Regions from separate parts of the Undibacterium sp. GrIS 1.8 genome, predicted to be linked through region 2. Evidence: predicted binding sites of a transcription regulator. Region 2 holds the regulator's gene; the other holds the start of a gene.
The links. The regulator sigma-54, encoded in region 2, starts transcription at its own class of promoters, with help from an activator protein. The targets are predictions, from matches to a motif close to TGGCANGNAANCTGCTTT.
Positions count from the first base shown of each region.

Region 1: a site for sigma-54 is predicted at 5,367-5,384, ahead of prpB (methylisocitrate lyase). Genes of this name have one in related genera too.

Region 1 is NZ_JBEONQ010000016.1:54,482-69,799, reverse strand. Features, by position in the region: gene prpF (2-methylaconitate cis-trans isomerase PrpF) at 1-192, opposite strand, end outside; gene acnD (Fe/S-dependent 2-methylisocitrate dehydratase AcnD) at 258-2,849, opposite strand; gene prpC (bifunctional 2-methylcitrate synthase/citrate synthase) at 3,050-4,198, opposite strand; gene prpB (methylisocitrate lyase) at 4,377-5,267, opposite strand; gene prpR (propionate catabolism operon regulatory protein PrpR) at 5,612-7,390, shown strand; gene AAKU64_RS09665 (response regulator) at 7,487-7,861, shown strand; gene AAKU64_RS09660 (chemotaxis protein CheC) at 7,873-8,484, shown strand; gene AAKU64_RS09655 (GGDEF domain-containing protein) at 8,484-9,512, shown strand; gene AAKU64_RS09650 (putative selenate ABC transporter substrate-binding protein) at 9,809-10,687, shown strand; gene AAKU64_RS09645 (phosphonate ABC transporter ATP-binding protein) at 10,694-11,632, shown strand; gene AAKU64_RS09640 (PhnE/PtxC family ABC transporter permease) at 11,644-12,492, shown strand; gene phnE (phosphonate ABC transporter, permease protein PhnE) at 12,528-13,337, shown strand; gene AAKU64_RS09630 (YeiH family putative sulfate export transporter) at 13,459-14,451, opposite strand; gene AAKU64_RS09625 (alginate O-acetyltransferase AlgX-related protein) at 15,060-15,318, opposite strand, start outside.
Region 2 is NZ_JBEONQ010000006.1:75,343-90,660, reverse strand. Features, by position in the region: gene AAKU64_RS04435 (alkane 1-monooxygenase) at 261-1,364, shown strand; gene AAKU64_RS04430 (adenine phosphoribosyltransferase) at 1,648-2,190, opposite strand; gene AAKU64_RS04425 (cation:proton antiporter domain-containing protein) at 2,270-4,264, opposite strand; gene AAKU64_RS04420 (KpsF/GutQ family sugar-phosphate isomerase) at 4,383-5,456, shown strand; gene AAKU64_RS04415 (KdsC family phosphatase) at 5,456-6,001, shown strand; gene lptC (LPS export ABC transporter periplasmic protein LptC) at 5,998-6,675, shown strand; gene lptA (lipopolysaccharide transport periplasmic protein LptA) at 6,695-7,273, shown strand; gene lptB (LPS export ABC transporter ATP-binding protein) at 7,275-8,015, shown strand; gene AAKU64_RS04395 (RNA polymerase factor sigma-54) at 8,033-9,529, shown strand; gene hpf (ribosome hibernation-promoting factor, HPF/YfiA family) at 9,683-10,027, shown strand; gene ggt (gamma-glutamyltransferase) at 10,315-12,123, opposite strand; gene AAKU64_RS04380 (50S ribosomal protein L25/general stress protein Ctc) at 12,301-12,894, opposite strand; gene AAKU64_RS04375 (ribose-phosphate pyrophosphokinase) at 13,002-13,964, opposite strand; tRNA gene AAKU64_RS04370 (tRNA-Gln) at 14,093-14,169, opposite strand; gene ispE (4-(cytidine 5'-diphospho)-2-C-methyl-D-erythritol kinase) at 14,242-15,099, opposite strand; gene lolB (lipoprotein insertase outer membrane protein LolB) at 15,150-15,318, opposite strand, start outside.

The sequences.
Region 1 (15,318 bases), on a different contig from region 2:
CGCACCGCCCATACCGTCAATTTGCTTGCCGTAAGGATCGGGGCTACCTATGACGCGTAAGAGCAAAGCATCGCGTGCCGCACCGGGGACTTGCGCTACTGCGGGCAAATCCTGCAAGCGAAAAAAAACGCCCTTGCTGGTTCCCCCGCGAATGTAGGTCGCGGGGATTTTGATTTGTGGAACGTGGGTCATGCTAATTCCTATTGATCTTTGCGACATTTAATACGGAAGGGTGCGCATGGCACACCCTAAGCTTCTTAGATCGCCTTTGTTGATTCTAGAAAGTCCTGAGCAAAACGCTGCAATACACCGCCCGCTTCGTAAATAGATACTTCTTCCGCTGTATCCAGGCGACAAGTCATCGGCACTTCGACACGTTCGCCATTTTTACGGTTGATCACCAACGTCAAGGTGGCACGAGGTGTACGCTGACCAATGACATCGAAGGTTTCAGTGCCATCAATTTGCAAAGTCAGGCGATTGACACCCGGTTTAAATTCCAGTGGCAATACACCCATCCCAACCAGATTAGTACGATGAATACGCTCAAAACCTTCTGCCGCAATTGCTTCTACACCCGCCAGACGCACGCCTTTCGCCGCCCAGTCACGTGAGGAACCTTGTCCATAATCTGCCCCTGCGACGATGATCAATGGCTGCTTGCGCTCCATGTAGGTCTCTATCGCTTCCCACATGCGGGTGACTTTGCCTTCTGGTTCGATACGTGCCAGTGATCCGGCTTTGACCTTGCCGTCTTCCAGTACCATTTCATTCTTCAATGTCGGGTTGGCAAAGGTGGCGCGCTGTGCTGTCAGATGATCGCCGCGATGCGTTGCATAAGAGTTAAAGTCTTCTTCCGGCAAACCCATTTTTGCGAGATAAGCACCAGCGGCGCTGTCCAGCATAATGGCGTTCGATGGTGATAAATGATCTGTCGTAATGTTGTCCCCCAACACGGCCAATGCACGCATCGCCTTCATCGTGCGCGGTGCGGCAAGTGCGCCTTCCCAATACGGCGGACGACGGATATAAGTTGTTTGTGGACGCCAGTCGTACAGCGGACTAACCTTCTCACCATCATCAAGCTGAATCGCAAACATCGGATCATAGACCTTACGGAATTGCTCAGGCTTGACGCTGGACTTGACGATGGAATCAATTTCTTCATCGGTGGGCCAGATATCTTTCAGGCGAATTTCTTTACCGTCGACCACAGTCAATACATCTTTTTCAATATCAAAACGTACTGTGCCAGCAATTGCATAAGCGACGACTAAGGGTGGCGAGGCAAGGAAGGCTTGCTTTGCATATGGATGGATACGTCCATCAAAATTACGATTGCCCGACAATACTGCAGTCGCATATAAATCGCGATCAATAATCTCTTGCTGAATGACCGGATCCAACGCGCCGGACATGCCGTTGCAGGAGGTACAGGCATAGGCCACAACACCAAAACCGAGCTTCTCCAAGTCACCCATCAAGCCTGCTTCTTCCAGATACAAAGTCACTGCTTTGGACCCCGGTGCGAGCGAAGATTTGACCCAAGGCTTACGCGTCAATCCAAGCTTGTTGGCATTCCGCGCCAGCAAAGCAGCTGCGATCACGTTACGTGGGTTGCTAGTATTGGTGCAGCTAGTAATTGCGGCGATGATGACTGCGCCATCCGGCATCTGACCTGGTACATCATCCCATTTACCTGCGATACCTTTGCTTGCCAGATCAGCAGTGGCAACACGTGCATGCGGATTGGAAGGGCCAGCCATATTACGTACTACGGAAGACAGATCAAATTTCAGTACCCGCTCATACTCAGCTGTCTTCAAGCTATCTGCCCACAAGCCGGTGTGCTTGGCATACGTCTCCACCAGTTTGACTTGCTCATCTTCACGGCCAGTCAATTTCAGATAGTCGATAGTTTGTTGGTCGATAGAAAACATCGCTGCGGTCGCGCCATATTCCGGTGCCATATTGGAAATCGTTGCACGGTCGCCAAGAGTTAATGCAGCAGCGCCTTCGCCATAAAATTCGAGATACGCGCCAACCACTTTTTGTTTACGCAAAAACTCTGTCATGGCTAGCACAACGTCGGTCGCAGTAATGTTGGGCTGCGGACGACCAGACAGTTCTACGCCGATAATATCTGGCAAACGCATCCACGAGGCACGACCTAACATCACGTTTTCTGCTTCTAAACCGCCAACACCGATTGCCAGTACACCCAAGGCATCCACGTGTGGTGTGTGACTATCAGTACCGACTAGCGTATCGGGGAAAGCCACGCCGTCCTTGACCTGGATCACCGGTGACATGCGTTCCAGATTAATCTGATGCATGATGCCATTGCCCGGCGGGATCACTTCGACGTTTTTAAAGGCTTTTTTAGTCCAGTTGATGAAGTCGAAACGATCTTCATTACGACGGTCTTCAATCGCACGATTTTTATTGAACGCATCGGGATCGAAACCACCGCATTCCACTGCCAGCGAATGATCGACAATCAACTGTACAGGCACCACAGGATTGACCTTAGCCGGATCACCACCTTGGTCCGCAATTGCATCACGCAAACCGGCCAGATCAACCAATGCAGTTTGTCCGAGAATGTCATGACACACCACACGTGCCGGGAACCACGGAAAATCCAGATTTCGCTTACGTTCAATGAATTGTTTCAGCGAGTCGCTCAGTGTCGCCGGATCGCAACGACGTACCAGATTCTCGGCAAGGACACGGGAGGTATAAGGTAGCTTGTCGTACGCACCAGGCGCAATCATGTCGACTGCTGCACGGGTATCAAAATAGTCCAGCGCAGTGCCTGGCAGGGGTTTGCGGAATTGAGTATTCATTATTCAGTCAGTCAAAAATAATTAAATCGCAGCAGCAAAAAATTTCGTAGGATGCGCCATGTGCACCAAGCACATTAGCGGAACCAAATGTACCAATCCAAATTAATTTGGATTGCATCTGAATTAGATAAGGCGGTGCGCACAGCGCACCCTACAATTTCTTGTTTGCAGTCTCATTTGCTAGCTAGCAAAAAAGCAGTTTACTTACGGTCTTTCAGCGCCACAAATTGCAAATCTTCAGGACCAACATAATTCGCGCTTGGACGAATAATCTTGTTGTCGATACGCTGTTCAATGATGTGTGCTGCCCAACCGGAAGTGCGCGCAATGACGAACAACGGTGTGAACATAGCGGTCGGCACGCCCATCATGTGATACGACACGGCAGAGAACCAATCCAGATTCGGGAACATTTTTTTGATGTCCCACATCACGGTTTCTAAGCGCTCTGCAATATCAAACATTTTGGTAGAGCCTGCCTCGACCGACAACTGACGTGCAACTTCTTTGATGACCTTGTTACGTGGATCAGACACGGTGTAGACCGGATGTCCAAAACCAATCACCACTTCTTTATTTTCTACCCGCTTTTTGATGTCCGCTTCTGCTTCATCCGGATTGTCGTAACGCTTCTGAATTTCAAACGCAACTTCATTAGCACCGCCGTGTTTTGGTCCGCGCAAAGCACCAATGCCGCCGGTGATGGCGGAATGAATATCAGAACCCGTGCCAGCGATCACGCGGCAAGTAAATGTGGACGCGTTGAACTCGTGCTCTGCATACAAAATCAGGGAAGTATGCATCGCTTTTTCCCATGATGCGCTTGGCTTTTTACCGTGCAACAGATGCAAGAAATGGCCACCGATAGAATCATCGTCAGTCTCGACATCAATCCGTTTACCGTTATGGCTGAAGTGGTACCAGTAAAGCAGCATGGAGCCAAGAGATGCCATTAACTGGTCGGCGATATCACGCGCGCCTGGCGTATTGTGATCATCTTTTTCTGGCAAGGTACAACCTAAAACCGAGACACCCGTGCGCATGACATCCATAGGATGGGCGGACGCTGGCAAAGCCTCCAGCGCCGCTTTCATATTAGCGGGCAAACCGCGCAAGGATTTCAGCTTGTTTTTATAGGCTTTAAGTTCAGCGATGTTAGGCAATTTGCCGTGCACCAGTAGATGCGCGATTTCTTCAAACTCGCAGGCATCTGCAACGTCCAGAATGTCGTAGCCGCGATAGTGCAAATCGTTACCAGTTTTGCCGACGCTGCATAGCGCAGTGTTACCGGCAGCAACACCAGATAAGGCAACGGATTTTTTTGGTTTGAAAGGAACGGCTTCAGTCATCGTGTTCTCCATAGTTAAATATGAATATACTCCCAATTAGTATAACTAGACTGTCCAATGATTCTATGGACAATTAGCCTATTTATCAAAAAATAATGGGGAGTATATTGTTTTAATACAATTAATCGCTTAGTTCTTGGCTTGGATTTACAGGCATATACAAAAAATTAAGCACAACTTATTTTGCTTTTTGCTGCATAAACAAGGCATCCAGCTTTTGCTCAAAATCATAGTAGTTAATACGCTCATACAATTCCATACGAGTCTGCATGGTATCGACCACATTTTTTTGTGTGCCGTCGCGGCGGATCGCAGTGTAGACATTTTCGGCTGCCTTATTCATCGCGCGGAAAGCGGACAACGGGTATAGCACCAAACCCACATCGGCAGCGGCTAATTCTTCCACTGTGTACAACGGTGTAGAACCAAATTCTGTGATGTTCGCCAAGACCGGCACTTTGACTGCCGCGGCAAATTGCTTGTACATCGCCAGCTCAGTAATTGCCTCTGGGAAGATCATGTCTGCACCCGCTTCTACGCAGGCAATGGCACGTTCCATCGCAGCTTCCAGCCCTTCCACTGCCAACGCATCAGTACGCGCCATGATGACAAAACTCTCATCAGTACGCGCATCGACTGCTGCTTTGATGCGGTCTACCATCTCTTGCTTGCTGACGATTTCTTTATTAGGACGATGACCACAACGCTTGGCGCCGACCTGATCTTCGATATGCATCGCTGCAGCGCCAAACTTAATCATCGACTTGACTGTGCGCGCAACGTTAAAAGCTGAAGAGCCAAAACCTGTATCCACGTCCACCAGCAAAGGCAGATCGCAGACATCGGTAATCCGGCGGACATCCGTCAAAACGTCGTCCAAGTTGGAGATGCCCAAATCTGGCAAACCCAGCGAACCAGCAGCGACACCGCCACCAGATAAATAAATTGCCTTAAAACCTGCGCGCTTGGCTAACAAAGCATGGTTAGCATTGATCGCGCCGACTACTTGCAGCGGTGATTCTTCTTGCATCGCCTTGCGGAAACGGGCTCCTGCGGAGAGTTGACTCATGATGTGACCTTTCAAAATTGTACGGAATGGTTTTGACTGTTCGTTTATTGGTTCGCCTTGCCAGTGCGGTTTTACGAATGCAGTTTTGCTAGTCCAGCTATTGCAATCAACATGCCAGTCACAATAGTTCATGCGTGATTTTTATCAAGCCCCATACAAATCAACGACTTAAAATTAAATGATCGAATTGAAAATCCCTGCCATAGATTAATTTGTTTCACAAAGGCGTTTCATTTGAAACATTAGAAGTAAAATGAAACATCCTTTGAAACTGCATTTGAAACATCCATTGGAACATTTATTGAAACACCCGCTGCAACACTCACCACAAAATTAGGCTCAACATGCGCCCACGCCCACCGATAGCCCGCGACAGCGGGGATAAACCCGTCATCTGGACTGTATCCATCTCGCGCCTGTTCGACTTGTTCCGCGACATCATGGTCGAATACGATGGCAGTGCCATCATCGAACCGTTGCATCTTGGGTTTGAGGAAGCCGCCCAACATATCCGTGAGCGCCTGCTAACCGAGCGCTGCGACGCAGTGATCGCCGCCGGATCAAACGGCGCCTATCTCAAAAACCGTCTGCCGGTTCCGGTCGTGATTGCCAAAGCCAGTGGCTTTGATGTCATGCAAGCCTTGGCGCGTGCCCGCAAAGTTTCTGCCGAGATCGGCTTGATTACCTACCAAGAGACGATGCCAGAGCTGGTCGAATTTAAAAACACCTTTGGTTTTAAGCTGGAACAACGCACTTATGTCACCGAAGAAGATGCTCGGGCGCAAATCAGCGAACTGAAGGCAAATGGCATCAAAGCCATCGTCGGCGCGGGTCTGATCACGGATTTGGCGCAAGAAGCGGGATTAACCGGCATCTTTATGTACTCGGCCGAGTCTATCCGCCAATCATTTGAAGACGCCTTAGAAATCGCCCGCCTGACCCGGCTGGAATCAGCGCGTGGCAGACATCATCCCGCCGCAGAATCCTTGCGCGCACGCCACAATCTAACTGATCTGCGCGGCGAGTCTGCTGCAATGCAAGCAACCCGCCAGTCCATTATGCTTTTCGCCCGCTCCCCGGCAACCGTCTTACTGCAAGGCGAAACCGGCACTGGTAAAGAACTCGCCGCACAGGCGATGCATAAAGAAAGCCCCAGAGCACGCCACCCTTTTGTCGCCGTCAATTGCGGTGCGATTGCAGAATCTTTATTAGAGTCAGAATTGTTTGGCTACGAAGACGGCGCTTTTACCGGATCGCGACGCGGTGGTCATGCCGGCTTATTTGAGGCAGCCCATCGCGGCACTTTATTTCTGGATGAAATTGGCGAAATGCCTTTGAGTCTGCAAACCAGGTTGCTGCGCGTTTTGGAAGAGCGCGAAGTGGTCCGGGTTGGTGGCATACGCCCTATTCCGGTGGATGTCCGCATTATCAGCGCCACTCATTGCGATCTGGATGCCAGGATCAAAGAGGGGCGATTCCGTTCAGACTTGTTTTATCGTCTGGCAGTATTGCGTCTGCAATTGCCAACATTACGGGAACGCAAGGGCGATCTGGTGCCATTGGCAGAATGGTGTCTGAAACATGCGCTGGCGAGCCTTGGCAACCGACCACATGCGAATCTGCATGCAGAAATATTGGCTTGCAGCAAGTTGTTGGCGCGCTATGACTGGCCGGGCAATGTCAGAGAACTGCGCAATATGATGGAAAGACTTGCCTTGTTTTTAGCGGCTGAACCTTTACAAGCGCTAACACCAAGTCTGTTGATGAAGGTCGCACCTGAGCTTGCATCTGAAATTAGCTATGGAATTGGCTATGGAATTAGCGATGAGATCGCTGAGCCAGCATTGGCAAACCCACAAGAAGATGCACAAGAAAGCCTGCAAACACTTGCATCAAACCGCATGCAAAACTTAGCTTACCTGACAAGTCTTAGTGAGGATTCAACGCCATTAATGGCATTGCAAGCACCCGCGTCAGTGTCATCACAAGCAAATTTAAACGGCGTATCCTTAGAAAAAATCATGCAACGTTTTGAGAATAATCGTGAAGCCGTTGCACATTATTTGGGGATTAGCAGAACGACCTTATGGCGTAGGTTAAAGAATACAAACATTGTCTCTTAAGTTGCCAAATCAGGTGTTACTTCGCATGCCCCTTCGGGTAAAATGCCTGTAACAAAAAACAAACAAATAAGTACTTAAGTTAAGAAAGTAATGAGCATGACATCAATCACAAAAAAATTACTGATCGTGGATGACAGCAAAGTATCCCGTATGGTGATCAAAGCCCACATTCTGGCCAAGCATGCAGATTGGATTATTGTCGAGGCAGCAACGGGTGAAGAGGCCATCCTCACTGCGGATAAAGAATTACCTGATTTTTGTACGATGGATGTCAACATGCCCGGCATGTTAGGTACCGACGCCGCAGAGAAAATTCTGGGTCAACATCCTTCCATGCGCATCGTGATTTTTTCAGCCAATATTCAAGAAACCTTACAAACCCGCGCACAAGCTTTGGGCGCTGTTTTTGTCGCCAAGCCAGTAACAGAAAAATCGATCGCAAACGCACTGACTCATTTTCTAGGCAGCTAAGTTAAATCCTTATGAATACTTTAACTGAACTTCATCTCGACGCACTTAGCGAAGTATTTAATGTCGGCGCCGGCAGAGCCGCAGCCAGCCTGAGCGAAATCGTCGGCGATGAAGTCAAGTTATCCGTGCCCAAAGTCGAGGTCAGAAAATCGACCGAGATTGATGCCTCCATCATGGCGATTGCAGGCAATCGCTTTGGCGCAGTGACGCAGCAATTTACAGGACCATTTGACGCTGAAGCGGTGTTGATCTTTACAGAAGATCATGCGCTGGAAATCGTGCGCGATATGATGGGCTCGCAAATGAGCATAGAAGAACTGGCGGAGTTTGAACAAGAAGCCATGTGCGAACTGGGCAACATCATACTCAATGCGTGTTTATCTGCCGTCGCAGACATGCTCGATATCTCGTTCAACAGCTCGCTGCCACACTATGCGATTGCCTCGACTGAGGATATGTTTAAGCGCATTGCTCAGACTACGGAGCATCCTTATATTCTGGTATTGCATATCGATCTGGCGATAGAAAAACGCCATTCCGAAGGCCACCTGGTTTTCTTGCTGAGTTCTGCATCATTAAAAAATCTCGTTGATCAAATTGACCGTTTTTTAGGTAACATCTGATGACTGAATCCGCACGGGAACCGGTCAACAGTTCCCAGCAGCTTCTTGCAAAAAAAGCTGACCAAATTTTTAACACGATTAACATGGGCTTGATTCTTGTCAACGCCGATGAACAAGTGTTGATGTGGAATGACTGGATGGTCAAGCACAGCGATGTCAGTACCGACCAGGCAATCACAAAAAAACTCGCTGAGGTATTTAATGAAAGCCCTAGTGCAGCTTTTTTAACCTCGCTCCGCAACACCTTGAATTACGGCTTGCCCGTTGTTTTATCGAACGCTCTGCATCGCTCGCCGCTGGCCTTATATGATCCCAGCGACCTGAGTGACGACCGTGTACGTATGCACCAATCTATTTCGATCACACCGTTATTTTCTGATGATGAAGAACGCTGTTGCCTGATCCAGATCACCGACTCCAGCGCCTCCATCAAGCGCGAAAAAATGTTGCGATCACACTCAGAGATATTGAAGAAAGAAGCTAGTACAGACAGCCTTACCGGCATCTACAACCGGCGTTTTTTTGACGAGCATTTTGCAATTGCGATGGCGCATTCTCGTCGCCAAAAATTACCCTTATCGATCTTTATGTTGGATATTGATTTCTTTAAAGAGTACAACGATTTTTACGGCCACATCGCAGGAGACAAAGCGCTTATCAAAGTCGCAAAAACATTAAAGACACAGCTCTTGCGTGCGACCGATATCGTGGCACGTTATGGCGGTGAAGAATTCGTTCTGATGATGCCGAATATGCCAGAACAAGGTGCGATGCAATTTGCGGAGAAAATCCGTGCTGCGATTTTTGATATCGCCATTCCACATATCAAATCCCGGATTTGTCAGCAAATCAGTATCAGTATCGGCGTCAGCACGTATTTGAGTGATAAAGATATTTCACTCCATAATTTGCTGGAAGCTGCCGATGCAGCGCTGTATAAAGCCAAACAAAGTGGTCGTAATCAAAGCCATTATTTAGCATTAGAGCACGAACAAAATCCAGCTCTGACCGACACTAAAGATGTGTAGTGCTTAGTGAATAAAATTGAATAAAATTGAGCAAAATTGAGGCGAATTGAGTAATACCGCTTTATGCAGACGTAATTACCTTACTATTTCTCCAGCTCTTTTTTGCGTCACTTTACGCTTCGCTATTGCTCTTCCATGTTGTTCATCACTTGTGTTGCTCTACGCGCTTTGTAAACTATTTATATATACTCCCCAATTTATTTTACAAATATAGCTGATAGTCCAATGAATACCTGGACAAAAAAATATACCCGTTACCAGTATTATTATTTCAACTCTATTTAAGGAAATTCGTCATGCGATTTTTATCTTCTTTTTCACCCTCACGCCGCTTGTTCCATGCCGCTGTCGCTGCGACTTTATTATCCGCATCTGGCTTAACATTGGCACAGCAAGTATTGCGGGTCTCTGCGATCCCTGATGAGGCACCGACAGAGTTGCAGCGCAAATTCAAACCACTGGGCGCATATCTGGAGAAGAAATTGGGCATGAAAGTTGAATTCACACCCGTGACCGATTACGCCGCCTCGGTTGAGGGTTTGATCAATAACAAACTAGATATGGTCTGGTTCGGCGGTTTCACCTTTGTGCAAGCCAATGCCCGTAGCAAAGGCCAGGTCGTTGCGCTGGTACAGCGTGAAGAAGATGAAAAGTTTAAATCCGTTTTCATCACCACCAATCCCGCTATCACCAAGCTAGAAGATTTGAAAGGCAAGACCTTCACCTTCGGTTCAGAATCCTCTACTTCTGGTCATTTGATGCCGCGTTCGTATTTGCTAGCGGCTAAAATTAATCCTGATACCGATTTAAAACGTATCGCGTTTTCCGGCGCGCATGATGCAACGGTGGCTGCGGTGTCTGGTGGCAAGGTAGATGCTGGCGCCTTGAACATTTCAGTCTGGGAAAAACTAGTCTCACAAAACAAAGTCGATACCAAACAAGTGCGAGTGTTCTTCACAACACCAGGCTATTTTGATTACAACTGGTCGGTACGCGCCGATATGCCTGCAGAGTTACGCAAAAAAATCAGCGATGCATTTTTATCTTTAGACCCAGCCAATCCGCAAGATAAAGAAATTTTAGATCTGCAACGTGCCACTCGTTTTATTCCGACCAAAGTAGATAACTACAAAGCGATCGAAGCTGCTGCGCATAACGCTGGCTTGCTGAAATAAATTTGCATGTCAGACTCCTCCGTAACTGATTCAACAGTAAGCAACTCAATTGCAAGCTCAGCTAGTGTGCAGTTGGATGGCGTGCATGTGCGCCATCCTGCTTCAAACAACAGCTCTGGAAAAAATGCTGGCGCGTCAGAATGGGCCTTGGACAATCTGACTCTGCGTCTAAAGCAAGGCGAGCAAGTCGCAATTATCGGCCCATCTGGTGCGGGTAAAACGACTTTGCTGCACACCCTGGCTTGCGCCTTGCGACCTGAGTTGGGTCAGATTCAATTGCTAGGTCAACAGCCGTGGACCTTGTCACATCGCGCGCGACACAACTTACGTAGCCAACTTTTTTTAGCGCCGCAGACACCGCCACTACCGGCAAGACAACGCGTGATTACCAGCGTGCTGGCGGGTCGTCTGCCGCAATGGTCGCTCTGGAAATCCTTGCGTAGTCTGCTCAAACCAACAGACCCGCTCGCTGCCTGGCAGGCTTTATCACGGTTTGATTTGCAAGATAAATTGTATGCACGCGTGGACCGCTTATCTGGTGGAGAACGTCAGCGCTGCGCTTTAGCACGGCTCATTTTGTCTGATGCAAAACTGCTGTTGATTGACGAGCCGCTGTCTGCGCTTGATCCAAGACTGGCAATCCAAACAGTGCAAACTCTGCAACAAGAAGCGATCCAACGGCAAGCCACGATGGTATGCAGCCTGCATCAGGTTGAATTGGCACGTCAGTATTTCAAACGGATTATCGGTCTGCGTGACGGTAAAGTTTTTTTCGATAGTGAGCATGTAACGGATGAGATGATCGCCGCGCTATATCAAAATGCGGCTGCTGATTTGCTTGAACCCGATATGGCGAGTATGGTCGACAATCCAAATCCGTCAGATGCAATGCAAGCCGACATTGATGCACTGGCTAATTGTGCCGTTGATCAACGCTGCTTTTAATAATCGTGCGCATGTCACTGACCTCCACGCCATCTGGCTCCACAATAACAACTGATCCCGCCTGGCGTGGTCGCATCACTCTGTTTGTTCTCGGCCTGATTCTGTTGTGGCCGATGCTGGTGATGACGGAATTCAAACCGTGGGAACTGATGGACGCGCAAAGCCTGAATGCGACCTGGCGTTTTCTAATCGCGTTTTTCCCGCCAGCGCATTCCACAGAATTTTTGTTTATCGTCGCAACCGCAACCTGGCAAACAATCGCGATGGCAAGCGCGGGTATGGCGCTCGCCATGATCGCAGCGATCCCTCTGACACTGATCATTAATGAGCACCTATCCATCTCACGCATAGGACTGCGGCGTATGAGCTGGCCTGCGATGCTTGTCCGCCAGACCATACGCTGGCTACTCGTGCTGTTGCGGAGTGTGCCGGAGCTGGTGTGGGCCTTGTTATTTGTCCGCATCGTCGGCTTGGGACCGACCGCGGGTGTGCTGGCAATTGCCCTCACCTATGCGGGCATGCTAGGAAAAGTGTATGCAGAAATTTTAGAAACCAGCGATCCGCTGGCAACCGATACCTTGCTGCAAAATGGGTGCAGCCGGCTCACCGCCTTCTTCTATGGCGCTTTGCCCAACGCTGCGGCAGAGCTGACTTCGTACACGATTTATCGATGGGAATGTGCGATCCGAGGCTCGGTCGTGATGGGTTTTGTAGGCGCGGGTGGCTTAGGGCAGCGCATGGATGAGTCGCTCAAAATGTTATCTGGCGCAGAAGTGTCGACCATGTTGCTGGTGTTTGTGGTGCTGGTCGCGATCGCCGATGGTGTCAGTAAATTATTCAGAAAAGGACTGGCGACATGAGTCACCCTGATCTGGATGTGAATGCGCTTGTAAATATGAATGCGGCCAAGTCAGCAGTCAATTTACCCAAAGTACCACCGATGATGCGCCCTGTCACCGCCATCACATTATTACTTTTGTTGGCGCTGGTGATTGCCAGTTTTATCAGCTTGCCGTCCAAATGGAATGAATTATTCACCGCAGACGCTGGTAGCAAAACAATCGAATTTCTACAAGGATTTGCACCGCCTGATCTCTCCACCGGCATGCTACACAAAGTGGGCATTGCCACGTTTGAGACCTTGGCGATGTCGGCTTTAGGCACCTTGATTGCGGCAATCTTAGGATTGCTACTGGCGCTACCCGCCAGCGGACGCTTTGGGATCATTGCCATGAGCACGACCCGCTTGTTTCTGAATGTCGCCCGTGCCATACCGGAACTGGTGTGGGCATCCATCATGCTAATCGCCGCAGGTCTAGGACCATTCGCCGGTACGATTGCCTTGGCCGCACATACCACCGGCGTGCTGGGACGATTATTTGCAGAGAGTTTAGAAAATACGTCGCCGCATGCAGAATCCACTTTACGCATCAACGGCGCCACCGCGATCAACGCATTTTTGTATGCCAAGCTACCGCAAGCCTTGCCGCAAATGCTGTCATACACCTTATACCGCTGGGAAAACAATATCCGCGCTGCCGCCATTTTGGGCGTAGTCGGCGCTGGAGGCTTGGGGCAAATGCTGAAGTATTTTTTATCCTTATTCCAAATGCAAAGCGCTGCCACAGTGATCATTGCAATGCTGATGTTAGTAGCAATGGTCGACTGGCTTAGCTTTGCTCTACGACGCTGGCTGGTGCATTAATTCGCCAGACTATTCACTTAAGCAGTTCCATATACTCCATCCATGTATATATTGACTGTCCATACATTCTTTGGGCAATAAGCTATTTTCTATAAAAATAATGGGGAGTATATGAAACTCTCTATAAAAACATACTGACAACGCAGTTAATCCCCAGCCCGCCTATCGTCAACCAAAGGAACAACACAGCGGCAAGCAATAAAGGTTTGACGCCAGCTTTACGAATCGCGGAAACATGTGTGGTCAAACCTAATGCGGCCATCGCCATGGCTAAGATCACAGTATCAACATCAATTGCGGCGGATACGACAGGATGCGGTAAAAAAGCTAAAGAGTTTATGCCAGCGACAACAACGAAGATCAGTGCGAACCAAGGAACGACGATCTTGCCTGGCTTGTTGCTGATCATTTGATCGGCAAGATCGTTGTCATGCGATGCGGATTTGCTACGGGATAGATACGCCGACAAGATGATTAAAAACGGTGCCAGCATCATCACTCTGACCATCTTGGCGATCACAGCAGTGTTTGCAGCATCTTCACTAATCGCATGGGCTGCGGCAACGACTTGGGCAACCTCGTGTACGGTGGAGCCAGTAAAAATACCATACGCAGTTGGGCTGACATTCAACCAATGCAGTTGTGTATTCAGGTGATACAGCGCTGGATATAGGAAGATTGCTACAGTGCCGAAGACCACCACAGTTGATACAGCGACCGTCACTTGGTCTGCCTTGCCTTTGATTACAGGCTCCGCCGCCATCACTGCCGTAGCGCCACAGATAGAACTACCGGCGCCAATCAGCATGGCAGTTTTTTGATCAAGCTTAAAGACCTTAGTACCGAGAAACCAGGCGAGGCAAAAAGTGCTGCTCAAAACCGCAGCATCAATCACAACTCCGCTGATACCGACCCGGGTAATGTCTTTAAACGTCAGCCGCAAGCCATACAAAATAATCCCGAGCCGGAGTAAATTCTGTTTAGTGAAAGTGACACCAGCACCGCTAGCCACGACGATACGTGGATAAATCGTATTACCAACCAGTATACCCAGCACAATCGCCAGCGTCAGCGCGCCAATACCGTTGGCTTGCAGGAGGGTGATTTTGCCCATCGCTATCGCAATACTGGCGATCAAAAGCGACAATGCGATGCCAGGCAAATAATGGGGTATTTTCGTGAAAAACCTATTTAAACGAAATGCATTTGAACTCAATAAGTTTGAACTAAAGCTGGCTGAATTAGTGGCAAAGCCGGAACCAGATTCTGTATCCGTCTTTATATCGTTGGTCTGTCTGAAAGCGGCTGTCGAAGTCATGTCCATCTTCTTGGGTCTATCTAGATCGGATTGGATCTAATTGGAATATGGCTTCACTTTAGCAGTCGATTAAATACCAGTAAAACGAATAATTTATGTATTTATTAGCTGTTTTTTGGGTTGATTATTTGAATAGATGAAATTCCGAGCCGTTGTTTGATTCACCGACGCCGGCGGATCGCGGCTAAAGACATGCGGAGATGGTAATGCCGACACAGTAATACCTCGACATTGCGAGTCTTTAGGAATTTACGATAAAGCGACGCGATACGTCCGAGTATGTTTTTTGAAATCCTCTTTCAGACGTCCAATAAAAATGCGGCTACTGGCATGATTTCACGCCAGTAGCCGCATTTTTATTGGACTTTAGTGGGAACTTCTAAAAAATTTTTGCACTATTTCATTTACTTCTGGTAATCGAGCCATTGTTTTTCGGCTGCACTCAAAGGCTTTTGTAGCATGCGCTCGGGCACTTCCCATAAGACGACTTTTGGAGGACTTTGCTGGAAAGTTTTCCCGCCTAAGTAGGCAAGAGCAGATCCTTCGAAATTACCTCCTTCTTTTGCAAAACTAGCGACGGGTGCACCTAGATAATGACCTAAAAATGGAACGAAATTCGCATTTCTGGAGAATGAGGTACCGATCAAGGCAACTGTCGGCAAA
Region 2 (15,318 bases):
TTTGACGGTGCTGATGTCACAATTTTAAGAAAAATAATTGTCGATAAGCTTGGTGATCAGTTTATAGTCTAGGTCGGCGGCGATTCAGAATTGTGTTTTGGCGCAGGAGGCGTTGAGGGAATATATTTCGATGGGTATTAATCCAAAGACACTGGATTTTTGCCTCTGATTCATTCTATTCATGCGTGATGCATCGCAACATCAAAAATCTAATTGACCTGCTATATTGTTTTAATTGATCGACGACTGAAAATTTTGCTATGACGACCCAACAGCCATCTTTACCTGCTCAATCTCCCTCGCTCATTGCGCGTTGGATCTGGCCGCTGCGCTTTTTTTTGATCCTGTTGGTGCCGATGTCTTTGTTTGATGCCTGGCGATTTGGTCGTGCTCTGGAGATGCCGAATCTATTTGCGTTCTGGCCTTTTTTTGTGATGTATGGGGTTTTGAGTCTGATCGATTATGTGGTTGGTCAAGATACCTCACAGCCTGAGGAGAACGTGCGCCATATAGCTCTGTATCGGTGGATTGCGCTGGCTGCATTGCCGGTGCAATTGTTGTCGCTGTGGTGGGGTTTGCATGTGTTCACGACGACGGATTTTAATTGGATCGGCAAGCTAGGCTGGATCTTTTCAGTCGGTGCCGTATCGGGGATTTTGGCGATCACCGTTGCGCATGAGTTGGTCCATAAACCAACGCGCTTAGAGCAGTGGGTTGGTGGCATCTTGTTGTCTTCCGTCTGTTATGGCGGATTTAAAATTGAGCACGTATATGGACATCATGTGAACGTATCTACCCCTAAGGACGCGTCGTCTGCCAAGTTATGGCAAACGGTGTATGGCTTTATTCCACAAGCGGTCTGGCACAACACTCTGAATGCCTGGCGACTCGAAAAAAATCGTCTTCAAAAACGTGGACTGTCAGCCTGGCGCAATGAGGTATTGCTTTGGTCTGCGGTATCTACTGTGTTTGCTGCGGCAGCGTTTTTACTCTTTGGTTGGGCTGGTGTGTGTTTTTTTGTCGGCCAGGCTGTCGTGGCGTTTTGTGAGCTGGAGGCGATCAATTACGTCGAGCATTACGGCCTGACCCGGCAACGCACTGATAACGGTTATGAGCGTGTTCGTCCAGAGCACTCATGGAATTCCAGCTATCGTTTGATGAACTGGTTTTTGATGAATCTGGCGCGGCATTCCGATCATCATGCCTACGCATCTCGACGCTACCAGGAGTTGCGCCATTTTGAAGAGGCACCGCAATTACCGGGCGGTTATGGGGCGATGGTGGTGCTGGCGTTTTGTCCGCCTTTATGGTTCCGGATTATTCATCCGCGGATTCCCGCGCATGTACGGCAAGCCGATGTCTGATGAGTTTTAGCAGGCGTTGGCCGGGCTTGTTTTGGGCGAGCTGACAAGGAAGGTAATGCAGAAGAAATTCATATACTCCCCATTAATTTTTTAAAATATAGCCTATTGTCCAGTAATCCTCTGGACAACTTAAAAATACATAGTGCAGTATATTGGCTGATCTAGTTTTGTCATTTGTGTTAAATGTAAAAAAAGAGCCAAATTAATTGGCTCTTTTTTGTGTTGACGGTTTGCTCAGCATTGTTGATTGCAACAATAGCAACCCGGTATTTTCCTGATTTGCTTAATGACCATCAAAATTACAAACGGTGTACAAAGGCATGCCGCTGGCCTGAATCAGTTTTGATCCTCCCAGTTCTGGCAAATCGACAATCACCGCACCTTCGATGACTTCTGCGCCCAGACGTTCTAACAGTTTTTTACCCGCCATCATAGTGCCGCCAGTGGCGATCAGATCATCGATCAGCACGACGCGGTCACCGGGTTTGCAGGCGTCGGAATGCAGTTCTACCGTGGCACTGCCGTATTCCAATTCATATTGCTCGGATACCGTGTGGAAGGGCAGTTTGCCTTTTTTGCGGATGGGCACAAAACCCAGATTGAGTTCATAAGCCAGCACCGATCCGATGATAAAACCACGGGCATCCAGACCAGCGACAACATCGAGTTTTTCATCCATATAGCGATGTACGAACATGTCGATCAGCACCCGGAATACTTTGGGATTCTGCAGCAATGGGGTGATGTCACGAAACATAACGCCTTGCTGTGGCCAGTTTTCCACAGTGCGGATATGTTCTTTAATATAGTCGGATGGATTGAACATCACAGCTTGCCTTCTTAAATGGGTTGAATGATGCAAATTGCCTAAGTAGCAATTGATGGAGCAAACAGAAAAATGCTCGCTATTTTAACAGCCGTTGCTCTGCTCTAGCGACAGCTTCTGCCGTACCTCGTACGACAATGACATCGCCTGCAAGCAGAATAATGTCCCTGCTTTTCCCTTGATCTTGTTCTAGTCGCGTCTTGCCACGGCGCACCGTTGTGACATCTACATCCAGATTCTCCAGATCTAATTTATCTAAGGTGTTACCGACGGCATTGGCGTGCTCACCCAGAACAATCGTGTGCAAACGGATTTGCATGTTTTCTGGTCCGTCCGCGGCATCACTGGCACCGTGGAAATAACCGCGCAACGATTCATAACGTTCTTCACGCGCAGCCTGCACCCGATGTACTACACGACGCAGCGGCACACCAAGCTGCACCAGGGCATGCGAGGCGAGCATCAGGCTGCCTTCCATCAGTTCTGGCACGACCTCGGTTGCACCGGCCTCGCGTAATTTATTGATGTCGCTATCGTCATGGCTACGTACAATCACTGGCAGGCTGGGATTAAGTTCTTGCACCAGATGCAAGATTTTTAATGCGGATTGAGTATCTTTGTAAGTAATCACCAATGAGGCGGCGCGTTTGATGCCGGCGGCGATCAGACTTTCGCGCCGTGCTGCATCACCATACGATACATTGGCACCGGCAGTCTGGGCTTCGCGGATGCGATCCGGGTCCAGATCGAGTGCGTAGTAATCAATATTTTCTTCAGTCAATACGCGTGCCAGACTTTGCCCGCTACGACCAAAACCAGCAACGATGACATGCCGCTTGGTGCTCATGGTGCGGGCAGCGATTTGGGTCAGTGCCAGCGACTGCATCATCCATTCGTTAGCGGACAACTTCATCACGATGGCGTCAGATTTGGCCAGAATAAAAGGCGATGCCAGCATCGACAACACCATTGACGCGAGTATTAATTGCAATAACAGCGGATCAAGCAGTTGCAAACCGCCAGCCTGATTTAATAAGACAAAGCCAAATTCTCCCGCCTGTGCCAAACCCAAACCAGTACGCAAGGCGACGCTGCCTGTGCTGCCAAATAGTTTGGCAAGACCGGTAATCAGTAAAAATTTGAGCAATACCGGTCCCAGCAGCAAGATCAAAACGAGTAGCGGATGCTCAAACACCAGGCGTAAATTTAACAGCATGCCGATGGTGATAAAAAATAAACCTAGCAAGACATCGCGGAAGGATTTGATGTCTTCTTCGACCTGATGCTTGTATTCAGTCTCTGAGATGAGCATGCCAGCGACAAAGGCACCCAGCGCCATGGATAAACCCGCGTGCTCAGTCAGCCATGCCGCACCTAGCGTGATCAACAACAGATTAAGCATGAAGAGTTCTTGCGAGCGGCGTTTGACGACGATGCTAAACCAGCCGCGTACTAGTTTTTGTCCAACAAATAACAGCAGAAACAAGACCAGAGCGGCTTTCCCGCTGGCCCATGCGAGAGCTTCAAACAAATTGCTGGAATGCGATGCCAGCGCCGGTACCAGGATCAGCAAAGGGACAAACGCCAGATCCTGAAACAATAAAATGCTGATAATTTGTCGGCCATGCGGGCTTTCCAGCTCCAGTTTTTCGGTCAGCATTTTAGAAACGATGGCGGTGGACGACATAGCCAGCGCACCGCCTAGCGCGAAGGCGGCTTCCCAACTGATATTAAAATGTTGAGGCAGCCAGTAAGATGCTGCTAATCCAATCCCCATGCTGCTGGCAATAGTGACCAGCACTTGCGCCAGACCCAGCCCGAACACAGTTCTGCGCATCGACATCAGTTTTGAGCGCGAAAACTCCAGCCCAATGGAAAACATTAAAAACACGACGCCAAATTCGGCCAGCTCATGCGTGGCCGCACTATCTTCTGCCAGCCCCAGACCAAACGGGCCGATCAAAATACCGACCACCAGATAACCCAGCATCGGAGGCAATTGCAGCATACGGAAAGCGACGACACCTAGAACGGAGGCGGCGAGTAAGAGGAGGGTAGTGTCAAGTGCGGTCATGCAAGCATTATTGCTTAGATGATCAAAAAAACGAACAATATTCACTGGCAAGCAACATATGCAAGCTTATGCAAACTGGCAGAGTTTTTGCTTAGCCAATTTCGTTTATACTCTCGGGATGAGCTCTATTAACTTTATCCCCACCCAAACTCCGGCGGACGTGTCGTCTAAGCTTTCTTCTAAACTTTCGACCAGCCTTGCGCCTGACGAAACCTTTGCCCGTCGTGCTTTGCTATTGGCAAGCGAGACTTTGCAGATCGAAGCAGACGCAATCAAGGTTCTGCAATCCCGACTTTCCGACGATTACGCGGCATTTGCCCTGGCTACTGATCTGCTACTGCACTGCCAGGGGCGGGTAGTTGTTTCTGGTATTGGCAAATCGGGCCATATTGCCCGTAAGATCGCTGCGACTTTCGCATCGACTGGAACGCCTGCTTTGTTTGTACATGCCGCCGAAGCTGCACACGGCGACTTAGGTATGGTGACGCCCCAAGATGTATTTATTGGTATCTCTTATTCAGGCGAAGCGTCGGAATTGATCGCGATTGCCCCTATCATCAAACGCCTAGGTGTCAAACTGATTACCTTGACTGGCAATCCGGTGTCGGGTTTGGCAAAACTGGCCGACGTGCATTTAAATGTGCATGTCGACAAAGAAGCTTGTCCGCTTAACCTCGCACCAACGGCCAGTACGACAGTCACACTGGCACTGGGCGATGCACTTGCTGTTGCGGTCTTGGATGCACGTGGTTTCCGTGAAGAAGATTTCGCCCGCTCCCACCCCGGTGGCGCGCTCGGTCGCCGTTTGTTGACACATGTCCGCGATGTGATGCGTAGCGGCGACGATATTCCTCAAGTGACGCCTGACACTAAGTTGACCGTTGCGCTGATGGAAATTACCAAAAAAGGCATGGCGATGACAGCCGTAGTCGATCATGAGCAGCGGGTAATCGGCGTATTTACCGATGGTGATTTACGTCGTTTGATGGAAAGTGTTCAGGACTTTACTAAAATTGTGATCGCGGATGTGATGCATAAAAATCCACGCAGCATTCGTGCGGAGCAGTTGGCAGTTGAAGCGGTTGAGGTAATGGAAACCCATAGAATTAATCAATTGTTGGTAGCGGATGAACATGGCAAATTAGTCGGCGCTCTGCATATTCATGACCTGACCCGCGCTAAGGTGATTTGATGACTGCAACGACAATGTTGAATTCAAATGCAGTTGCCAAGGCAGCTCAAGTCCAATTAATGATTTTTGATGTAGACGGTATTTTGACCAGTGGTAGCCTGCATTTTGGCCCTGATGGCGAAATGATGAAAAGCTTTAATGTGCTGGATGGTCAGGGAATTCGTTTGCTGCAACAAGCCGGTATTCAGACTGCCATCATCAGTGCGCGTCAGTCGCCTATTGTGGCGCGTCGTGCAGCAGATTTGGGGATTGTTCATTTGCGCCAGGGTATTCATGACAAACGGTCTGCTTTTCAAGAATTATGCGCTGAGTTGAAGGTCGAAGCAGAGCATTGCGGCTTTATCGGTGATGATGTAATTGACTTGCCGGTATTATCGCGGGTTGGTTTTGCCGCCAGCGTACCGAATGGACATGCCGAGGTACGTTGCCGTGTTGATTACATCACGCAGGTGAGTGGTGGCAATGGTGCGGTACGCGAAGTTTGTGATTTTATTTTGCGGGCGCAAGGTAAATACGACCAGGCCTTAGCGCCTTTTCTACTATGAAGTATATTTTTTCTGCAGATCGTTTCCGCGTCTGGGTAGGCATTATTATGCTCGGCGTAATTGCGATGGGTAGCTTTTGGGTGCTGCAAGTTTTACGCAAAAGTGATGAAGAAGGAAATATGCGCAGTGCTGCTCGTACCGATCCTGATTACTATGTGGAAAATTTTAATTTCATCCGTTTGTCGAACAAAGGACAGGCGAATTTTCATGTCACCGGTAGCCGGCTCACTCATAACCCGCAATATGATAATTTTGAAATTACACAACCCCGTATTAATAGTTTTGATAAAGATAAAACTCCTGTAACAGTACGTGCTGATCGCGGACTGGTAGAGCAAAAAACTGCACAACTTAGCGAGCAAGCTAAAGCACAAGTTGAGATTAATACCCAAAGTGACGAGATTCATCTGTATGACAATGTTCAGGTAGTAAGGCCTGAGAGTGATACTACAAAATACATGCAGTTAAATACCGATTATCTATTGTTGTTACCCGATCTGAATACGATGAAAACAGATCATCCCGTGACCTTGTATTCACAAAATTCAGAAACACATGCAGTTGGAATGACGGCGAATAATGAGACACAAGAGACTCAGTTACTAAGTCAGGTTCACATGCATTTTACTAAGCCAGGTGCGAAGTCAGGCACGAAGCAAAAAACATCTAATTAATCAAAATGGAGAGCAAGTAATGAGCTTCCACAATAAACAATTCAAGCATCTGATCGGCGGCTTTTTATGTGCTGTCAGTGCAGTAGTTTTACATTCGGCGGCATTTGCTGAAAAAGCGGATGCCGATAAGCCGACAGAAATTACCGCAGATCATTCTATTTCCGAAGGGAAGAAAAACGTATCTACCATCACGGGGAATGTCGTTTTGACCCGAGGTACCTTGTTAGTCAAAGCCGAGCGCGCTGTCGTGACAACCGCACAAGATGGAACGCAGAGTGCTGTTCTCTATGCTGTTGCGGGCGGCAAAGTATTTTTCCGTCAAAAGCGTGACGGCGGTCCAGACTTATGGGTAGAAGGTGTAGCAGACCGGGTCGAATATGACACCAGGACAGAATTAGTAAAATTTATTTCTAAGGCTGACGTGAAATATCTTGAAGGTAAAACCGTCACACAGGAACAGCAGGGCGACTTTTTATCCTACGACAGTCTTAGCGATGTATTCGTGGCGACTAATAATACGTCTGGAAAATCTGTTGACGGTGGCGGACGTGTGACGTTAATTTTGGCTCCAAAATCCGACAAAAAAGTCAAAGAATAAGATGAGTACATTATTAGTTAAGGGTTTGCAAAAGCGCTATGGCGCGCGGCAAGTCGTCCGTGACGTGTCGTTGGAAGTAAAGAGCGGTGAAGTGGTCGGTTTGCTAGGTCCGAACGGCGCTGGCAAGACTACATCGTTTTATATGATTGTTGGACTGGTACCCTCTGATGCCGGTGAGATCAATATTGATGGTGTTGATATCTCGCGCTTACCCATACACAAACGTGCAACCTTGGGCTTATCTTATTTGCCGCAAGAGGCCTCGGTATTTCGTAAGCTGTCTGTAGAAGACAATATCCGTGCAGTTCTTGAATTACAAAAAGATGAAAACGATCAATTTCTGAGTAAAAAGAAAATTGAAAAACGTTTAGACACCTTGCTGGCCGAATTGCAGATTGACGGCATTCGTGAAAATCAGGCTTTATCCTTGTCGGGTGGTGAACGTCGCAGGGTAGAGATCGCCAGAGCATTGGCAACCAATCCTCGTTTCGTGTTGTTGGATGAGCCTTTTGCAGGCGTCGATCCGATTGCCGTCATTGAGATCCAACGGATTGTGCGCTTCCTTAAAAACCGGGGTATCGGCGTTCTGATCACAGATCACAATGTACGCGAAACTCTTGGCATTTGTGACCATGCCTACATCATTAATCAGGGCGCTGTGTTGGCGACTGGTAAGCCAGACGATATCATTAAAGACGAATCGGTTCGCCGAGTTTATCTGGGAGAGCATTTCCGCATGTAGCGGGAAGCCATACGATGATGAAGCAAAGCCTGCAACTCCGCACGTCCCAGCATTTGGCCTTAACGCCCCAATTGCAGCAATCGATACGTTTGCTGCAATTGTCCACGCTGGAGCTACATCAAGAGTTAGAAAATCTACTTTCCGACAATCCCATGTTGGAGCGGGTAGATGATCCTATGGATAATGCAGTGCGCTTGCTGGCCGACGGCGCCATCAGTGCGACTACGAATAATTCTGAAACTGAATTCGCCGCGCCAGAAATGAATGGCGATGCAGCTACTGCAAGTGCCAGTACTGAAAATGCCGAGCTTAGCGAAGTCGCTGCCTCTGCCGATAGCACCAGCGCGAATGAAGAAGAGTGGAGCTTTGATGATGTTCCTCAAGGCAGCAAATCGTCAGAAGAAGATGACGGACGTCCGCAGTTAGAAGCAGCACAAACTAGCCTCAGAGATCACTTGTTGGAGCAGATGCGATTGAACATTCGCGAGCCCCGTGATCGTGCTCTGATTGAGCTGATGATTGATGCCTTGGATACCAATGGCTATTTGATGGAAACGCTTGAAGAAATTCATGCCAGCTTGCCATTGGAATTATGTGTTGAGCCGGAAGAATTATCCTTTGCGCTGAACATGTTGCAGAACTTTGACCCTAGCGGTGTCGGTGCCAGAAATGTATCCGAATGTCTGGCCTTGCAGATTAAACGTTTTCCTAAAATTCCTTTTGTGACGCGTCGGCTGGCGCAAAAAATTGTTGAGAGCCACATCACTTTATTCGCTCAAAGAGATTTTAATAAGTTGAAGAAAATCCTTAATTGTGATGACGAGGATTTACGCGAAGCGCAAGTGGTTATTCGTCAATGTAACCCCAAACCGGGTGCTGAATTTGCCGTGGCGGCTTCAGATTATGTCGTGCCGGATGTGATAGTCAGAAAGACAGTGAACGGCTGGCAAGTATTACTCAATCAAGATGTGATGCCAAAGCTACGTGTTAATAGTATGTACGCCAGCATCATGAAGCAAAATCGGGGTGACGGTACGCTAGGTTCCCAATTGCAAGAGGCGCGCTGGCTAATCAAAAATATGCGGCAACGCTTTGATACGATTTTGCGGGTTTCACAAGCGATAGTTGAAAGACAACGTAATTTTTTCACGCACGGTGCCGTTGCAATGCGACCACTTGTGTTGCGCGAAATTGCTGATACACTGGGTTTACACGAGAGCACTATTTCTCGTGTAACGACGCAAAAATACATGCTGACCCCGCATGGTATGTTTGAGTTGAAATATTTCTTCGGTAGCCATGTCGCGACGGAAGCAGGGGGGGAAGCATCATCCACCGCGATACGTGCACTCATCAAGCAGTTGATAGGAGCAGAAGACCAGAAAATCCCACTCTCTGACAGCAAGATTGCAGACATGCTGGGAGAACAAGGCATGGTAATTGCGCGACGCACAGTCGCCAAATATCGCGAGGCCTTGAAAATCCCGCCAGTAAGCCTGCGCAAATCTTTGTAACTTGTTCTTGAAATATCCTCGTGTGTTGCTATATATAATTTAGCTCAATAAATAATTTAAGTATTAGTCTGCCAATTCATCGTCTGATTAAATTTACATTAATTGAGTTAAGACAAAATGTTTGTAACAAGTAAGATTACCAAGGAGCGTAGTATGAATCTCACCATCAGTGGACATCACCTCGAAGTAACTCCTGCAATTCGTGAACATGTGCAAAATAAGCTTGAACGTATCAGGCGGCATTTCGATCAAGTAATTGATATCGCCGTCATCCTGACCGTGGACAAGCTCAAAGAAAAGGAAAAACGCCATAAAGCAGACATTAATCTGCACATCAGTGGCAAAGATATTCATGTTGAAAGCCTGGCACAAGATCTCTACGCCGCCATCGACACTCTCATCGACAAACTGGACCGACAAGTCATTAAACATAAAGACAAAATCCAAAATCATCAACATGACGCGATCAAACACATACCCGATCCGACGCCAGTGTAAGCAGATGACTTAGTCGCTTTTTCGATTAGAAAATAGCAAAAAAGGACGCAATCCGGCGTCCTTTTTTTGTTTACGTAACACTTGATTTTTTTGCGAAGATTATGCGCTGATATAAATATACTCCCATATTATTTTTATAAATATGGCTTATTGTCCAGTAATTACATGGACAACTAAAATATACCTGGGGAGAGTATTTATATTGGGTACTGGAGAAATAAGCGACACTCGTAGCTATTCATTTCTTTAAGCCGCACAGATTAGCTTGTACGCATTTAAATTTAACCTCAATACCCTAAAGTTTTTCCGTCGGGATTGCGCGGATCTGAATAACCATCAAATCCCTGATTGCTCATTTGTATCGTTTGTGTGCGCCCCATAGTCGGTGACAATCTCAGATGCTGACCTTTTTGCTCCAGTATGTTTAAGGTATCGATAGTGATCCCTTTTTCTACGCGCAATTGATCTGGCATCCATTGATGATGAATGCGAGGCGCAATGCTGGCTTCGGCAATATTCATATCATGGTCAATCACATTCATAATAATTTGCAAACTGGTGGTGATAATCCGGCTACCCCCCGGGCTGCCTGTGGTCAGAAATGGTCGTCCGTCTTTTAAAATAATTGTCGGTGACATTGAGCTGAGCGGGCGCTTGTATGCCGCAATCGCATTGGCATCGCCACCAAGTAATCCAAACGCGTTGGGAGCACCCGCTTTTACGGAGAAATCATCCATTTCATTATTTAAGGTAATGCCGGTGCCGCTAGCAACGATGCCGCTACCAAAATTCAGATTCAGCGTGTAGGTAGTTGCGACGACGTTACCATACTGATCTGCTGTAGCAAAATGGGTAGTTTGATCACTTTCGTAAGGCGCTAGTTTACCGGGCTTGATTTGATCGGACGGCGTTGCATGTTCTGGATTAATTTTCTTTGATAACTCATCAGCATAGGCGCGTGATGTCAGTGCTTTAATCGGTACTTTGACAAAATCGGGATCGCCCAAATATTCAGAACGATCGGCATAAGCGAGCTTCATGGTCTCCGCCATCAGGTGTAAGTTTTGTGCGCTATTACTGCCTTGTTCTTTAATCGGAAAGTGTTCAAGAATATGCAACATTTGTACGATGTGTACGCCGCCTGAGCTGGGTGGCGGCATGGCCACGATTTCATAGCCGCGATAACTACCTTTGACGGGTTCGCGCTCGACGACCTTATAATTTTTCATATCTTCTGCGCTGATGATGCCTTCATGCTGCGCCATTTCTGCAACAATTTTCTTTGCGATGGCGCCTTGATAAAAAGCACTCGCGCCTTCTTTTGCAATCAACTTGAGGGATGCAGCCAGATCTTTTTGGATTAATTTTTCACCTGCGACCAGAGGTTTGCCATTTTTAAAAAAGATCGCTTTGCTCGACTCCCACGCGCCCAAATGGTCGTATTCTGCGTCGAGGATGCTGGCTAGATGTGGACTTACCTCAAAGCCTTGTTCTGCCAGTTGTATCGCAGGTGCAATGACATCTGATAATTTCATGGTGCCGTATTTACTTAGCGCCTGCGTCAATCCGGCGACAGTTCCAGGTACGCCAATCGCCAAATGCGAGTAGAGTGATTTGCCAGGAATGACTTTGCCTGCTTTATCCAGATACATGTCGCGGCTTGCTTTGATGGGGGCCATTTCGCGGAAATCCAGTGCGATGTCTTTACCCGATTTGGCGTCATGGATTAGCATAAAACCTCCACCACCAATATTGCCTGCGTTGGGCAACACCACCGCCAGCGCAAAGCCAACCGCCACCGCAGCATCGACCGCATTCCCGCCGCGCTTTAACATATCCAGGCCAACTTGCGTTGCCAAGCCTTGTTCGCTCGCCACCATCCCATGCTTAGCATGGATTGGACTGACGATGTCATAACCAATATCGTATTTAACAACGGGATTAATGCTGGTAGTTTTAGCTACGAATTGCGCTTGTGTCGCAGTAATGCTTGATGCCAGCGCCAGTGCGATTAATCCTAAGCGTGATACGCGCAACAAGCTTGTTGAATTTGACAGAAATAGGCAAGGTAGTGGGGAAAGCAGCGGAGCGCGCATGGATTATCCTTGGGACGTTTCAATAGAATTGATTTTAACTTGATCGTCTTATCCAGTCAGACTGGATTTCTCTTATTAACAGGACTTGCGTAAGTCCTAATTAGTTTAGATAGATATTATTTCGTTCAATAAAAAAGCCACCTGAAGGTGGCTTTTTTTGGTTCAGGCAGAAACGAATTACTTCGCTGCTGCTTCGCCTTCTGCTGCAGTAGCGCCAGCAGGTACCACAGCGATAGCGACAGTCGCGTCATCACCGTGAACAATTGCTGTAACGCCTTTTGGCAATACCAGGCTAGAAACGTGGATAGATTGACCAGCTTCCAATTTGGACAGATCAACTTCAACGAATTCTGGCAAGTCTGCTGGCAAGCAAGAGATATCCAGTTCAACAGCAACGTGGCTGATGACTGCAGCAGACAACTTAACTGCTGGAGATACGTCAGCATTGATGAAATGCAGAGGTACTTTTACGTGGATTTTCTTGTTTGCATCAACGCGTTGGAAGTCAACGTGCAATACTAATTGTTTGTATGCGTGGACTTGGAAGTCGCGCAACAATACTTTTTCGGCTTTACCATCAACTTCCAGATCCAAAATGGATGAGTGGAAGGCTTCTTTTTTCAATGCATGGTACAAAGCATTGTGGTCCAGAGTGACGCTGACAGGCGCTTCTGTACCGCCGTAGATGATACCTGGTGTTTGGCCAGCAATACGCAGGCGGCGGCTCGCTCCGGTCCCCTGCTCTTTGCGTGCAAATGCGATTACTTTCATGGTGCTACTCCAAAAAATGCAAGATTGAACTTGCGGTTTTGCGTCCCCGCGACCAGGGACACAGAAAAAACGAGCTTGTTTTAAAACAAGCTCGCAGAAAATTATGCTTAATCCGTGAACAGAGAAATAACGGATTCGCCTTTAGTAATACGGCGGAAAGTCTCAGCCAGCAAACTGTCGCAAGACAATTGGCGGATTTTGCTACATGCTCTTGCAGCATCTGACAGAGGAATGGTATCGGTGACAACCAGCTCATCCAACGGTGAGTTGGAGATACGGTCAATTGCCGGACCCGACAATACTGGATGTGTACAGTAAGCCAATACTTTTTTCGCGCCACGTTCTTTCAGAACTTCTGCCGCTTTGGTCAGTGTCCCGGCAGTATCGACCATGTCATCCATAATCACGCAGTTACGTCCTTCGACTTCACCGATGATGTTCATGACTTCTGATACGTTGGCTTTTGGACGACGTTTATCAATGATCGCTAAATCGCAACCCAAACGTTTTGCCAGCGCGCGGGCGCGGACGACGCCACCAACGTCGGGTGAAACGACTAATAAGTCTTCATAGTTCTTGGCAACCAGATCACCCAGCAAAATCGGTGATGCATAAATATTATCAACCGGAATATCAAAGAAGCCTTGGATTTGGTCTGCATGCAAATCCATAATCAGCACGCGATCAACGCCAGCTTTTTCCAGCATGTTGGCAACAACCTTCGCTGAGATCGCTACTCGTGCAGAGCGCGGACGGCGGTCTTGGCGGGCATAACCAAAGTAAGGAATCGCCGCAGTAATGCGACCAGCAGATGCGCGCTTCAGAGCGTCGACCATCAAGATGATTTCCATCAGATTGTCATTCGTCGGTGCGCAGGTTGATTGCAAAACGAAAACATCTTTACCTCGGACGTTTTCATTAATTTCGACCATCACTTCACCGTCGGAAAATTTAGAAACGTCTGCTTTACCGAGAGGAATGCCCAATTGTTTGACAACACCTTCAGCCAACGCAGGGTTAGCATTTCCGGTGAAAACCATCATGTTGTCATTTGCGCGCGCGTTTGCCATGGCGGGACCTATCGGCTAGATTGAGGGTCAAGCGTAGTTGCTAATTCAGACTTAAACTTTTAGCAAAAACACTGCTGATACAATTGAAAAAAGCCGCCGCACATTGTATGCGGCGGCTTTATATTTAATGGCAGGGGATGGAGGACTCGAACCTCCGAATGCCGGAATCAAAATCCGGTGCCTTAACCAACTTGGCGAATCCCCTACACAACCGTTTATCTGGTGTTAAATTCTGAGCCGCTATTTTAGCGGGATTTCAACACCAGACCAAATTTTTTTACGTCTGCAGCAAATAAGCCATCGGGTGTTGACTTATTGCTTTGGCTTTCCATGATTGCCAGTGATGCGGTACTTGTTTTAGCGCCTGATCGGCGTTTGCCTCATCAGAAAATGCACAAAAAACACAAGCACCAGATCCGGTCATCTTCGCGTTGCCGTAAGCGCTAAGCCACTGAATGGCTGCTGCAACTTGCGGGAACAGCGTACAAGCAACTGTTTGCAGATCGTTTTTCCAAATCATTTCTGATAGGCTGGAAAAGTCCGCTATTTTGATTGGTTTCGTATCCCTTGTCAACTCTTTGGCAGAAAAAATTGCTGGTGTCGGTACTTGGACGCCGGGTTCTATCACCACAAACCATTGCTCTGGTGTGTGGATAGCTTGCAGTCGCTCACCTATGCCTTCTGCGAAGGCATTTTGGCCGAACAGGAAAAACGGAACATCGGCACCCAATTGCAAGCCCAGCGCCATTAGTTCGTGCCGCGTTAGCCCGCATTCCCATAAATGATTTAGTGCGATCAGCGTGGTTGCTGCATCGGATGAGCCGCCGCCAAGTCCGCCACCCATGGGAAGTTTTTTCGTCAGTGTTAGATTGGCGCCATAAGTGCTGCCGCTATGATGTTGTAGCAAGCGAGCTGCGCGCACCATTAAATCGGTATCTGCAGGAACCCCGACAATCTCGTTGGTACGATGAATAAGGCCGTCATCGCGGACTTCAAAGTCCAGCATATCGCAGTAGTCAATCAACTGGAACGCAGTTTGTAGTAGGTGGTAGCCATCTGCGCGGCGACCAGTGACGTGCAAGAACAGATTAAGTTTTGCCGGTGCCGGGCAATTGCTGAGGTGGCGGGGCTTCATTATGCTTGTTTCTATTGCTGTTTTTACCTTTTTAACATTCATCGCTGCGCTCATTGCAAGGTCCATTGTTCTATCGCGATGCGGATGGCAATTTCTCCGGCTTGCACAGAGTTACGTTGTAAGTTGATACGCTTGGGGTAGAGAGGCGTGCTATCCAGATTCCATGTGACGTAGCGCAGATGCCATCCATCGGCATCAAGCACGGTATTATCATCCGTT